DNA from 3 places in the Actinomadura sp. 9N407 genome. Region 1 is predicted to be linked to each of the others. Evidence: riboswitches for the same ligand, from Rfam matches in the RefSeq annotation. Region 1 holds a riboswitch; each other region holds the start of a gene.
The links. Region 1 has a riboswitch for cobalamin ahead of metE (5-methyltetrahydropteroyltriglutamate--homocysteine S-methyltransferase). Riboswitches for the same ligand answer to the same signal wherever they lie in the genome.
Positions count from the first base shown of each region.

Region 2: linked by a shared signal. The riboswitch ahead of ACH34Q_RS40130 (CbtB-domain containing protein) and the one ahead of metE (5-methyltetrahydropteroyltriglutamate--homocysteine S-methyltransferase) in region 1 are both predicted to bind cobalamin.
Region 3: linked by a shared signal. The riboswitch ahead of ACH34Q_RS31785 (magnesium chelatase subunit D family protein) and the one ahead of metE (5-methyltetrahydropteroyltriglutamate--homocysteine S-methyltransferase) in region 1 are both predicted to bind cobalamin.

Region 1 covers NZ_JBIRAW010000021.1:134,954-139,159, reverse strand. Annotated here, with positions in the region: gene metE (5-methyltetrahydropteroyltriglutamate--homocysteine S-methyltransferase) at 1-2,210, opposite strand, end outside; cobalamin riboswitch at 2,247-2,473, opposite strand; gene ACH34Q_RS29390 (hypothetical protein) at 2,700-3,881, opposite strand; gene ACH34Q_RS29385 (DUF4365 domain-containing protein) at 3,878-4,206, opposite strand, start outside.
Region 2 covers NZ_JBIRAW010000039.1:14,085-18,290, forward strand. Annotated here, with positions in the region: gene ACH34Q_RS40115 (hypothetical protein) at 4-153, shown strand; gene ACH34Q_RS40120 ((2Fe-2S)-binding protein) at 192-872, shown strand; gene ACH34Q_RS40125 (CbtA family protein) at 869-1,654, opposite strand; gene ACH34Q_RS40130 (CbtB-domain containing protein) at 1,671-1,901, opposite strand; cobalamin riboswitch at 1,931-2,118, opposite strand; gene ACH34Q_RS40135 (LuxR C-terminal-related transcriptional regulator) at 2,509-4,206, shown strand, end outside.
Region 3 covers NZ_JBIRAW010000025.1:1,913-6,118, reverse strand. Annotated here, with positions in the region: gene ACH34Q_RS31785 (magnesium chelatase subunit D family protein) at 1-1,631, opposite strand, end outside; cobalamin riboswitch at 1,757-1,890, opposite strand; gene ACH34Q_RS31780 (TetR/AcrR family transcriptional regulator) at 2,040-2,789, shown strand; gene ACH34Q_RS31775 (ATP-binding protein) at 2,793-3,446, opposite strand; gene ACH34Q_RS31770 (helix-turn-helix transcriptional regulator) at 3,670-4,206, shown strand, end outside.

The DNA.
Region 1 (4,206 bases):
CGCAGCGCCGCCTCGGTCTCCGGATAGCCGCGGGTCTTCAGCCCGCAGTCGGGGTTGACCCAGAGCCGTCCCGGCGCGATGGCCTGCAGGGCCCGCCGCAACGACTCCTCCATCTCCTCGACCGCCGGAACGCGCGGCGAGTGGATGTCGTACACGCCCGGCCCGATGCCGCTGCCGTACCCGGCCTCGCGCAGGTCGGTGACCAGCTCCATGTGCGAACGGGCCGCCTCCACGCTCGCCACGTCGGCGTCCAGGTCGCCGATGGCGCCGATGACCTCGCCGAACTCCGAGTAGCACATGTGCGTGTGGATCTGCGTGGAGTCCGCCACCCCGCAGGTCGCCAGCCGGAACGCGCCGACCGCCCACTCCAGGTACGCGGCGTGCGCGGACCGGCGCAGCGGCAGCAGCTCGCGCAGCGCCGGCTCGTCGACCTGGACGACCCCGATCCCGGCGGCCTCCAGATCGCGGATCTCGTCCCGCAGCGCCAGCGCCACCTGCCGGGCGGTCTCGCCGAGCGGCTGGTCGTCCCGGACGAACGACCAGGCCAGCATCGTCACCGGCCCGGTCAGCATGCCCTTGACCGGACGGCGCGTGCGCGACTGCGCGTAGGTCGTCCAGCGGACGGTCATCGCCTCCGGGCGCGACACGTCCCCGTGCAGGATCGGCGGCCGGACGTAGCGGGTGCCGTACGACTGCACCCAGCCGTTCACGGTGGCCGCGTACCCGTCGAGCTGCTCGGCGAAGTACTGCACCATGTCGTTGCGCTCGGGCTCGCCGTGGACGAGGACGTCCAGGCCCAGTTCCTCCTGCAGCGCGATGACGCGGTCGATCTCGGCCCGCATGACCTTCTCGTACGCGTCGGCGTCGATCCGCCCGGCCCGGTGGTCGGCGCGCGCCCGCCGTACCTCCGCCGTCTGCGGGAACGAGCCGATCGTCGTGGTCGCCAGCGGCGGTAGCTCCAGCGCTCGCTGCTGCGCCGCGAACCGTACGGACCGGTCGGGACGGACGGAACCGTCGCCGAGCGCGTCCAGCCGCGCCCGTACCCGGTTGTCGATCCTGGGCCGCGCCACCACGTCCCCGTCCGCGTCGGCGATCACGTCGTGGCCCTCGCGCAGCGCCCGGCCGAGCAGCACCACCTCGTCCACCTTCTGCCGCGCGAACGCCAGCCGCGCCCGCAGCCCGGGGTCCAGGTCCGGCTCGGCGTCCGCGTCCAGCGGTACGTGCAGCAGCGAGCAGGAGGTACCGACCACCACCTCGCCCACCAGGCCGAGCAGCGAGGCGCAGGTCGACACGGACTTGGACAGGTCGGTGCGCCACACGTTGCGGCCGTCCACCACCCCGGCGACCAGCGTGCGGCGCGGCAGCCCGCCGATCGAGGCCAGCGCCTGGAGGTTGCCGGGCCCGGCGACGAAGTCCAGGCCGATCGCCTCCACCCGGGTCGCGGCGAGGGCGGGAAGCGCCGCGCCGATCTCCCCGAAGTAGGTGGCGACCATCAGGCGAGGCCGTGACGTCAGCCCGGCGAGCCGGTCGTACGCCCGGCGGAGCGCCTCCAGCTCCTCGTCGGTACGGTCCGCCGCGAGCGCGGGCTCGTCCAGCTGGACCCACTGCGCGCCCTCGCCGGCGAGCCGTTCGAGCAGCTCCGCGTACACCTCGACGACCGGGTCCAGCAGGTCGAGCGGCCGGAAGCCCTCGGGCGCGTCCGGCGCGGGCTTGGCCAGCAGCAGGTACGTCAGCGGGCCCACCAGCACCGGCCGGGTCTCGATGCCGAGCGCCCGCGCCTCCCGGTACTCGGCGATCGGCTTGGCCCCGCCCCCGCCGGCGAGCCGCGGCCTCGTGTCCAGGCCCAGCTCAGGAACGAGGTAGTGGTAGTTCGTGTCGAACCACTTCGTCATCTCCAGCGCCGGAATGCCGTCCGCTCCCCGCGCCATCGCGAAGTAGGCGTCCAGCCCGCTGAGATGCCGGAAGCGCGCCGGCGCCGCGTCCAGCAGGACGGTGGTGTCGAGCACCTGGTCGTACAGCGAGAACGTGTTGGACGGGATCTGCTCCAGCCCGGCGTCCCTCAGCCCGGTCCACACGTCGCGCCGCAGGCCCGCTCCCGTACGGAGGAGCTCGGCTTCGCCGGCGCGTCCCGCCCAGTAGGCCTCGGTCGCGCGCTTCAGCTCGCGTTCCGGGCCGATCCGGGGATAACCGAGCACGGTCGTAGATGTCATGGCAGCTCTCCCTCGTCGCCATGGACTCCGCGCGCCGGCCGGCGCGCGGGCGGAGGCAGGTCTTCGGACTCACGGGCACCGTGCCGGTCAGGCACGCCCTACTGGCCGTCGCTTCCCAGACCGCTTCCGGCGGTCCAGTGCGTGATGACGGCGGTCGTTCCCGTTCACCGCTGCGGGGCAGTCCCGGAATCTCGCCGGGTTCCCTCTTACGACACCCGTCCGCTGGGACGCGGCACAGGTGAACCATCCGCAACCGCGAGTATAGGCACGCGACGTCAGTAGCATTCAGGGGGCCCACGACCGGCCACCGGCACCCACGCCATCGCGAGGGCGAGTGAACGATCACGGTCGGGGACGAACGGACCCCATTGTGGCCCGCGCTGTCAGCAGGGAGAACCAAACCGATCCCGCCGCCAGGGCGGCTGAGCTGCGCTCGGCTTGTACCGCAAGCGATTGCAAGTGCCCGTAAAACCAGGTTGTACTTGCCGGCTACTCGTCTTCCGGGCCCGGGAGAACAGAGAACGATGTGATTCTTCGAATCGATCGCCTCGTTCCCCTTATGTCCAAATCGCCCGTCACGGTTACCAGTAGCCCATTCCCGTGAGCCCGGAACGCCTCGTTGTAGTCGGTCTCACCTAGTTCCACTCGATACCGACGAGGTTCACCGGAGTCATCAGAAACACCTTGAACCACCGCCTCTCCTCGCCCATATTTACCTTCCCGGAACAAGCGGACGACGAGGCCGGTGACAGTGACTCCCGCCCTGGATTGCTTGGTGCGCAGGTAGTCGGCAGCTTCACCGAGAATGCGTTGCTGGCCAGGCGTTATGCGAAGAAATGCCGGAAGTGTCGCGCCACCTGCAAGCGGTGTTTTGGCGAAACGGACCTGATATGTTCCATGGTCCACGCCTCCCAAGGAACTCAAGGCGGCGAGTTCTGTAGCATTAGGCGCACCCGGAGAATGTTCTCCAAACGAGGAGAGCGGAAGGTTCCCCTCGCTGACGTGCTCCGCCAACCCTTGGGCCTTCCTTGCGGCCGCAAGCATTCTGTTCGTCACTTTTCGCCCGAAGGGCTGAGGGGGTACCTGAACGAGCGACTCCTGGCCTGGCGGCACTGAATCATCAGTCTCAGTTGAATAAACGTCGTCCAGGGGCAGTGCGAGAGAAAGAATGAAACTTCCCGGCTGCGTCGAGATCCTTGCTTGGGCAGCATAAGCTTCAGCGCGCTGAGGGCGCCTCGGGGGCAGGACGAGAGAGTCAGAGTCCAGTGCGGCAGCGGCGGCGACCACATAGTTCTTGAGGGCAGAAATTGCAGAATGCGCAAGGTTTAAGGGGGCTTCGCCCGGTGGAACGTCTGGAGTGAGGCGGACGGCAACATTGTCTGCCCCGCCAAAAAGAATGTCATTGACTATCTCCTGGGGCAGCCTCCGCTCAACAAAAGATAGTGCCTCCAAAGCCTCGTAGGCGCGCTCGGAATAGTCGCGCACATTCTGCTGTGCAGGTAGGACGATGCGAATCACGCGATCGGCGACACCATCAGCGGGTCGCCACAGGCTCGTACGGCCATCGACATCCTCGAGAGACCAACCTGATCTCTGAAGGTAGTTTTTGAGCGCTTCCAGACCGGGGGCCTTAAATGCGGCACGCCCAGGAGCGGCATCCAGTTGGCTCACGGTTGCTCCCAAACATCAATGGCGGGAACCGGGGTCGATCGCCGAACTCCGTACGTCTTGAGCATCCTGTACAGGCCTGAACGATCCAGGCTGTTGATCGTAGGAAGGCGGACCACTTGGCTCGTCCCGTTGCTTGAGGGCTTCATGCCCTCAAGTGACACCCATGCCCCACGACCGCACAGGAGCGTTCCCTGCTCGTGAAGGCGCACCTTCTCACCTTCTCCAGGAACGCCGATGACGGCGAGTACTCTACCAACGGCGTGATCGGTGCGCCTGAGCACATGGTAGGTCTCAAGGTCAAGGTCGTAGCTGAAGTCTCCGGAGT
Region 2 (4,206 bases), on a different contig from region 1:
CCCATGAAGACCTTCAACGCAGCCCAGCACAGCGTCTCCCAGCACAGCGCCGCGCACGCGGCCCGTCCCGCCGACGACGCCTCCGAGGAGGCCGCGCGGGCACTGCAGACCGCGCTGGACCGCCGCGACAACGGCGGCTCTCCCACCAAGTGAGCCCCGGCAGATGAGGCCCGGCAGATGAGGCCCGGCAGATGAGGGCCGGCGCGCGCGACGTCGTCCCCGCGCTGGCCCGGGCCGCCGCGCTGGGCCCGTTCTTCGAGATCGGCACGGACCCGGACGAGGCGGCCGACCCGACCTGGCGGCCGCTGCCCGAACGCGACGGATCCCGGCTGTCGGACCTGGTGGACGCGTACGCGGCCCGGCTCGGTACGGGCGAACGGCGCGTCGCGGCCTCGATCCTCTTCCAGGGGCTGGCCTCGCGGCTGTGGTCGCCGATGATCGCGGTCGCCGCGCTCGGCGTCGTACCGGATCTGTCGGGCCTGCACTGGCGCTGGGCCCCGGGCGCGCCGATCGCCCTGTGGCTGGAGAACCCGGACGGCTGGAGCGGACCCGCCGTTCCGGCCGACCTCGTCCACGCGGAGGTCGTCGAGCGGCAGCTGCGGCCGCTGCGCGAGACCCTGCTCGGCGTCGTACCGCTGGCGGACGGCCTGATGTGGGGGAACGCGGCGTCCGCCCTGGCCGGGACGCTGCGGCCCGGGGTCGCCGCGCCGGCCGCCGCCCTCGTCCGCGAGCTGCTCGCGCGTGAACCGCTCGCGGGTACGGGGTCGTTCGGCCGGCACGGCTTCGTCCGGCGCAGCTGCTGCCTCTACTACCGGGTACCGCCCGGCGGCGAGATGTGCGGCGACTGCGCCCTGCTGGACCGGCGGGGCTAGACGGCCAGGGCCTCGTCCTCCGTACGGGGCGCGGCCTGCTGTCGCCGGTAGGCGCGTTCCGTCAGGGCGCCGAACAGCAACCCCAGAGTGGCCCACAGGACGACCTGGACGCCCAGCGAGGCGATCCGGAAGTCCCACAGCACCGCGCTGGGGAAGCCGTCGGCGACCGCGTCGGGACGCGGGGTGAGGCGGAAGACGATCGCGACCACGATCGCGAACCCCGCCGACGTCACGATCGCCGTGTTCCAGCCGCCCAGCCGTGGAGCCAGGCGGGTGAAGAGGATCGCGGCGGCGACCGTGGCCAGAACGCCCAGCGCGACCATGCCGAAGTACAGCGCGGTCCGTCCGCCGATCGTCTCGGGGGCGCCCACGGCCGGGGGAGTGGGCGGGTACTTCAGGAACGGCACCAGCACGATCGCCACGAACCCGCCCAGCGCCACCAGGGCGGCGGTCGCGCGGGCGCCGAGCGCGCCGATCCGGCCGTACGCGAAGGCGAACGCGATCGAGAACAGCCCGCCGATCGCCACCCCGTACACCGCCATCGCCGTGATCAGGCCGGTGGTGCGCTGAACGGTGCGGCTCACCACCTCTTCCCCGGCCCCGTGCTCGCCGACACCGTGCGCGTGGACTTGGGCGGCGGCGGCCTCGGCGGCGGCCTTGGCCTCCTCGAACGCGATCGCGCGGTCCACCTGGGGCTCGCCGTAGATCCAGGCGATCAGCAGCCCGGCCGCCGCTGCGGCCAGACCGGTGAGCATGCCGCGGACCAGTAGGGATCTCATCATCGGTACGGTCCCCGGCTCAGTGGCAGGGGAAGCCGAGCAGATGCCGGCCGTCGTGCGTGAACTCGTGCACCCACGTACCGCCGAAGAGGGAGGTGGCGCCCTGCTCGGCGCCGACGAAGTAGAGCAGCGCGGCGCCCAGCACGAGGGCCAGAACGGCCCAGGGCAGGATCTGGCGTACGGGGACACGCTGCGGAACGGGAACGCGCTGGGGGACGGGAACGCGCTGCGGTACGGCCGGCTGGGCCATGGGGTCTCCTCACGGGGTGCACTCGCCCCGGTAACGGGAGGACGACGGGTCAGTCTCCTGACTCCCAGATCGACGCCCCCTCCGACCTTCCAGCCGGAGTACGGCCGTGGTCGCGTGCGGGGAGGCTCCCTGGTCACAGTGGCGGGACCGTCCTGGAATCGCACCAGGTTCCTGCACACCGTCGCCTCATATGTGAACTTGTCGCCCTGAGAGTCCCCTTTTCGCACCCCGCGCGTCAAGTCCGCGAGCGCGGCCGCCATGAACATGTGGGAGGGGGCGCCACCCGTATCTCCCCCCGCTGGAGATACGGAGGGTGCCCCCTCCCGCCCCGGTGGCGACGTTGATCGGCCGGTCGCCTCCGGTGCCGCGCGAGACCCTTCCGGAAGCTCCCATACGTTCCGGAAATGTCCCGCACCATGAGAATGCGCCCGCGGCGCGCGCGGCACATGAGTAGCCCCTACTCAATTCCGCGCCGGGCTCCCTTTGCGCGTCGTCCGGTGGCGCTGGTCGTCTGGTGGCACTGGTTGTCCGGTGGCACTGGTTGTCCGGTGGCGCTGTCTGGTGACTCTGTCTGGTGGCACGGGGTGAGCGTCCGTACGATCCTGTTGTGCGGACCTTCTGGCCGTTCACCGGCCGTACGTCGACGCTCGATCAGGTGGACACCCTGCTGCGCACGCGCGCCGCGCAAGGCGTGGTGGTGGCGGGGGACGCCGGCGTGGGCAAGACGCGCCTGGTCGGCGAGGCGCTGCGGCGGCTCGAGCCGGGCCGGTTCACGGTGCTGCAGGTCGGCGGGACCACCGCCGAGGCCGCGATCCCGTTCGGGGCGTTCGGCCGTGTCCTGCCGGTGGAGTCGCCGGGCCTGTCGGTCGTCAATCCGCTGCGCTGGGCCACCGAGGCGCTGCGGACCCGCGCGGACGCGGCGCCGCTGCTGGTCGCGGTCGACGACGCGCACCTGCTGGATCCGTCCTCCGCCGCGCTGGTGCACCACCTGGTGCTGCAGCGGGAGGCCCGGGTGCTGGCGACCGTCCGTACCGGCGCGCCCGCGCCCGACCCGGTGACGGCGCTGTGGAAGGACGACCTGGCCCGCCGCCTGGACCTGGTGCCGCTGACGATGGCGGAGAGCCAGGCGGTCGTGGAGGGCGCGCTCGGCGGTCAGGTCGCCGAATCCACGGCTCGGCGGCTCTACCAGAGCACCCGGGGCAACCTGCTGTTCCTGCGCGAGCTGGTGCTGGCCGGGCTGGCGGCGGGGCGGCTGAGCGAGGCCGGCGGTGTCTGGCGGTGGCGGGGCGACCTGCCGCTCAGCCCCCGGCTGCGCGAGCTGGTGGAGGAACGGCTCGGGACGCTCGGCGCGGCCGAGCGGGAGGTCCTGGAGTACGTCGCGCTCGGCGAGCCACTGGGCGCCGCCACGCTGGCCGCGGTGACCTCCGAGGCCGCGATCGAGCGCGCCGAGGCCCACCACGTGGTGACCTCGGCCGCCGCCGGGCGCCGCCTGGAGGTCCGGACGGCCCATCCGCTGTACGGGGAGGTCGCGCGGCTGCGGGCGTCCCCCGAACGCGTCCGGGAGCGGCTGTCCGCGCTCGCGTCCGCGCTGCAGGCGACCGGCATGCGGCGGCACGGGGACGTGCTGCGGGTGGCCCTGTGGCGGCTGGACGGCGACGCCCCGGCCGATCCGGGCCTGCTGCTGGCCGGGTGCGGCCAGGCGTGGGCCCTGCACGACATCGACCTGGCCGTCCGGTGCGGCAAGGCCGCGCTGGCGTCCGGCGCCGACGCGAGCGCCACCGTCGTGGTCGCGCCGGTGCTGCTCATGGCGGGTCTGCACCAGGAGGCCGAGGCCCATCTCGCGCGGGTGGCCGGCGACCCGATGGACGAGGCGACCCGCGCCACGCACGCCTCCGTACGGGCGTTCAACATGGGCATGGGGCTGGGCGAGCAGGAGCGCGCCGAGCGGCTTCTCGACGAGGCCCTGTCCCGGACGAGCGGCGTCGCGTCCCGGCAGGAGATCCTGGCCTATCAGTCCATGGGGCACGCCTACGCGGCCCGGTTCACCGAGGCGGAACGTACGGCCGCCCAGGCCGCCGAGACCGGCGAGGCCGCCGAGACCGGCACAGCGGGGACGATCGCCCCGAAGGCCGCGCCCCTGCTCACGGCGGGCAAGGCGCTCAGGCTGATGCTGACCGGCGCCCTGGACGAGGCCGTCGTGCTGTCGAACGCGATGCTGCGAGACCCGGACGCGCTGCTGCGGGAGATGCCGACTCTGGTGTCGACCTTCAACGACGCCCGCGCCGCCGCCTCCCTCTTCGCAGGA
Region 3 (4,206 bases), on a different contig from region 1:
GCGGCGTACAGCGTCGCGTTCAGGTGCAGGCCGCGCGAGCCGGGCCGGGCCCCGGAGACCCGCCCGTACGGGCTGCGGGCCTTGGACCTGCGGCCGGGCGCGCCCGCACCCATCCCGGGCACGGTGAAGAGGCGAGGCTTGAACGCGGCGTCCGCCGGCGCGGGCTCGCTCTCGGCGGGCTCGTTGCCTTCCTTGCCTTCCTTGCCTTCCTTGCCTTCCTTGGGATCACTGGGATCACTGGGATCCGCCGGAGTGTGGCGCTCGTCGGCGGGACGGGCGCCATCGGAGTCGGTCACCGGCCGCCCGCTCAGCAGCGCGTCGAGCACGCTGAGCACCGCGTCGCCGCCGGGGCCGTCGGGCTTGCCGCCACCCGGGCCGTCGCCGTCCCCGCCGCCGTCGCCGGGGCCGTCGTCATCGGGTCCGTCATCGTCCTGCGGCGGCTCGGGCTCCTCGGGCCGCTCAGGCTCCGAAGGACCGCCGTCCCCGGGGCCGGCGTGCTCCTGGAGGATCTCGTCCAGGCGGTCCTCGTCCAGGCCGGGCGCGTCGAACGGGTCGCGGCGGCGGCGGTGCGGCAGCGCCAGCCGGGCCGCCGTCCGTACGTCCTCGGCCGTGACCACGGTGCGCCGGTGCCAGGCGGCCAGCGCGATCGAGGCCCGCGCCGTGACCAGGTCGGCGCGCAGGCCGTCCACCTCGAACGCGGCGCAGACCGCGGTGATCTGCCGGAGCGCGGCGTCGCCGAGCTCCACCCGCGCGAGCCGGGACTGAGCGGCGGAGATCCGGGCCGCCAGCTCGGCCTCGGCGACCGCCCAGCCCGACGCGAACCGGACCGGGTCCTCCTCGAAGTCCAGCCGCCGCCGGACGACCTCGGCCCGCTCCGCCGGGTCGCGGGTGGCCGCCACCTCGACGGTCAGCCCGAACCGGTCGAGCAGCTGCGGCCGCAGCTCGCCCTCCTCCGGGTTCATGGTGCCGACCAGCAGGAAGCGCGCGGCATGCCGGATCGACACGCCCTCGCGCTCCACGTACGACTCGCCCATCGCGGCCGCGTCCAGCAGCAGGTCGACCAGGTGGTCGTGCAGCAGGTTGACCTCGTCGACGTAGAGCACCCCGCGGTGGGCGGCGGCCAGCAGGCCGGGCTCGTACGCCTTCACGCCCTCGGTGAGCGCCCGCTCGATGTCCAGGGAGCCGGTGAGCCGGTCCTCGGAGGCCCCGACGGGCAGTTCCACCAGGCGGGCCGGCCGCTCCTCGGCCCCGGGCCGTTCGACCGGCTGCGCCCGCGCGCTCTTGCCCCGTGCACTCTCGCCCCGTGCACCCCCGGCCCGTTCACCCTCGGGCCGTTCGCCCTCGACCTCGTCGTCATCGTCGTCGAAGACCGGGTGCGGGCCGTCCGGGCAGCCGGGGTCGGGATCGCGCGGCGCGCAGCCGAAGCGGCAGCCCGCCACGACCTGGACCGAGGGGAGCAGATCGGCCAGCGCGCGGACGATCGTCGACTTCGCGGTGCCCTTCTCGCCCCGGACCAGCACGCCGCCGACACCCGGCGACACCGCGTTGATCAGCAATGCCAGCTTGAGGTCGTCCATCCCGACGACGGCGGAAAAGGGGTAGCGCGCCGCGGCGCCTCGCGCGCGGCTCATCGGCCCATCAGACAGGGCATGCCTCATCGTCCTTCCCTCGGGTATCCACGCCCGTGGCGGTCCTGCAGAGGGACGAACCCGAGCCGTCTCGAGCCGGCGGTCACCCGCGTCCCCCGCGACGGCCGGAGTCTCCTGGCTCCCGGATCGCCACTCCCCCTCGGCCTTCCAGCGTCCCGTACGGGACGCCGTGGCCGAACGCGAGGGGAAGCTCCCCATGGTCACAGTTGCGGGACAGCCCCGGATTCGCACCGGGTTCCTCCGCTTCCGTCGCCTGCACAGAATGGCATATCGCCTGGGACCGCCCAAGTCGCGGCAGGGTGACAGCGCAGCGAGGGACAATGCACGAGGCGGCCTGCGGGCTCTGCACAGCGGTGCCGTGCGCGCCGTACCGCGGCATAGGCTGTACAGGTGGCCCCGTCCCTCCCCCGTCCCGACCGGACCCCCCGCTACCAGCGGCTGCCCCGAGACGAGCGACGCGACCAGATCCTCGGCGTGGCGCGGCGGATGTTCACCGAACTCCCGTACGCCGACGTCTCCACGTCCGCCATCGCGGAGGAGGCCGGTGTACGGCGCGGGCTGCTGCACTACTACTTCGGCACCAAGCGGGAGCTGTTCCTGGAGGTCGTCCGCGGCCTGTCGCACTCGATCGCGGTGCAGGCCCCGCCGCCGGACGAGTCGCAGCCGCTGGCGGACGCCGTCGACATGTGCGTCGGGCTCTTCCTGGACGCCGCCGAGGCCAACGCCACCACCTGGTTCGCCGCCGTGGACGCCGAGGGCTTCGGCCGCGACCCGCAACTGCTGCACATCATCCACCGCGCCCGCGACCTCACCGTCGAGCACATGCTCACCGTGCTGCGGGTGACGCACCCGAACGACACGGTCCGCGCCGTACTGCGCTCGTACTCCGGCCTGGCGGACGCCGCCACCCGGCAGTGGCTGCAGGAGAGCACCCTCGACCGCGGCCAGGTGCACACGCTGCTGGCCCGCTCGCTCCTGACGCTCCTCACCGACATCGCCCCCGCCGTAGAGCAGGCCCGGACCGAGCAGGCCCAGCCTGAGCAGGCGCGGGTCGAGGAGGCCCAGCCTGAGATCGCCCAGCCTGAGGTCGCCCGGCCTGAGGTCGCCCGGCAGGCCAGGACCGACGCCGGAAGCGTGTGAGGTTCAGCCGGCGGGGCGGCCGAGCAGGTGCACCGGAAGCCGGACCTGGCCCGGGATGGTGAACCACACCGCCTTGCCCTGCACTCTGGGAGTACGCCGCGACAGCGCCCGCAGCATCCCCCAGCGCCCTTCGGAGAGCTCCTGGACGATGCTCAGCCCGCGGCCGAAGTCGCCCGACGTCCACGAGTAGCCCGTCAGCCGGGCCGACACATGCCGGTCGAAGACCGCGCACCGGGTCTCACCGGGCGGCCCGGTGTAGAGCCAGAGCTCATGCGGGCCGTGGTCGCGGGCGTGCTGGTGGGCGTTGGTGGCGAGCTCGCTCGCCATCAGCTGGGCGTCACCGATGACCGACCGGTCCACGCCCGCCTCGGCCAGCGCCTCGGCCAGGACCCTTCGGGCGTGGCTCGCGCAGCCCGGGCCCGCGGGCAGCGTCCAGGCCAGGCCCCGGGGTACGAAGCCGGACGTGAACGCGGCCGGCGTACCGGTACACGGGGTGGCCGGCGTGGACGATGCCGGTGGAGCGGACGGTGTCGGTGGAGCGCACGGTGCCGGTGGAGCGGACACCGCGGTGCCCAGGTAGGCGGGTGTCCGGTCGGAAGCGTGGTCGGCGGCGGCGAAGCCCTCGGCTCCGCCTGCCGTCTCTGGCGAGGTCTGCACGGGATCCTCCCGCGTGGCTGTCCATGGTGCGCGGTTGCGAACTGCCCCGTCACCCGGTGGTGGAACTGCACGCGTCTGGTGGGTAACGCAATGTCTCCGAGCGGTCACATGAATCCACCTTCGCGTGAGATTCTCATCCTTGCAACACGCTTTGCGAGATTGCCGTTACCGGCATGGTCATATGCCTTGAACGGAACCGACCGAATCGGGAGACTCTCGGCTCATGACGTATCGCCCCACCGTCCGTGGACGCCGGCTGGCCCGGGAACTGCGCAGGCTGCGCGAGACGCAGGGACTGACCCTGCAGGAGGTGGCGGACCGGCTCGACTGGTCCCGGGCCACCGTCTCCCGGCTGGAGACCGGGCAGACCCGTCCCAAACCCGGCGATATCGCCGACCTTCTCGACCTGTACGGCTTCCCCAGCCCCGGGCGGGACGCCCTGATCAACCTGGCCCGGGAGGCGGGCCAGCGCGGCTGGTGGACGGCCTACGCGGACGTGTTCACCGGCAGCTACGTGGCACTGGAGGACGAGGCGTCCCAGATCCGCGCCTGGGACACCCAGCTCGTCCACGGGCTGCTGCAGACCGAGGACTACTCCCGTGCGGTGATCACCGCGGGCCGGATGCTGCCGGGGCCGACCGAGATCGAACGACGGATCGACGCCCGCAAGGCCCGGCAGGCGCTGCTGGACCGGGCCGAGGCGCCCCGGGTGCACCTCATCGTGGACGAGGGCGTGCTGCACCGCCCGATCGGGGGATGG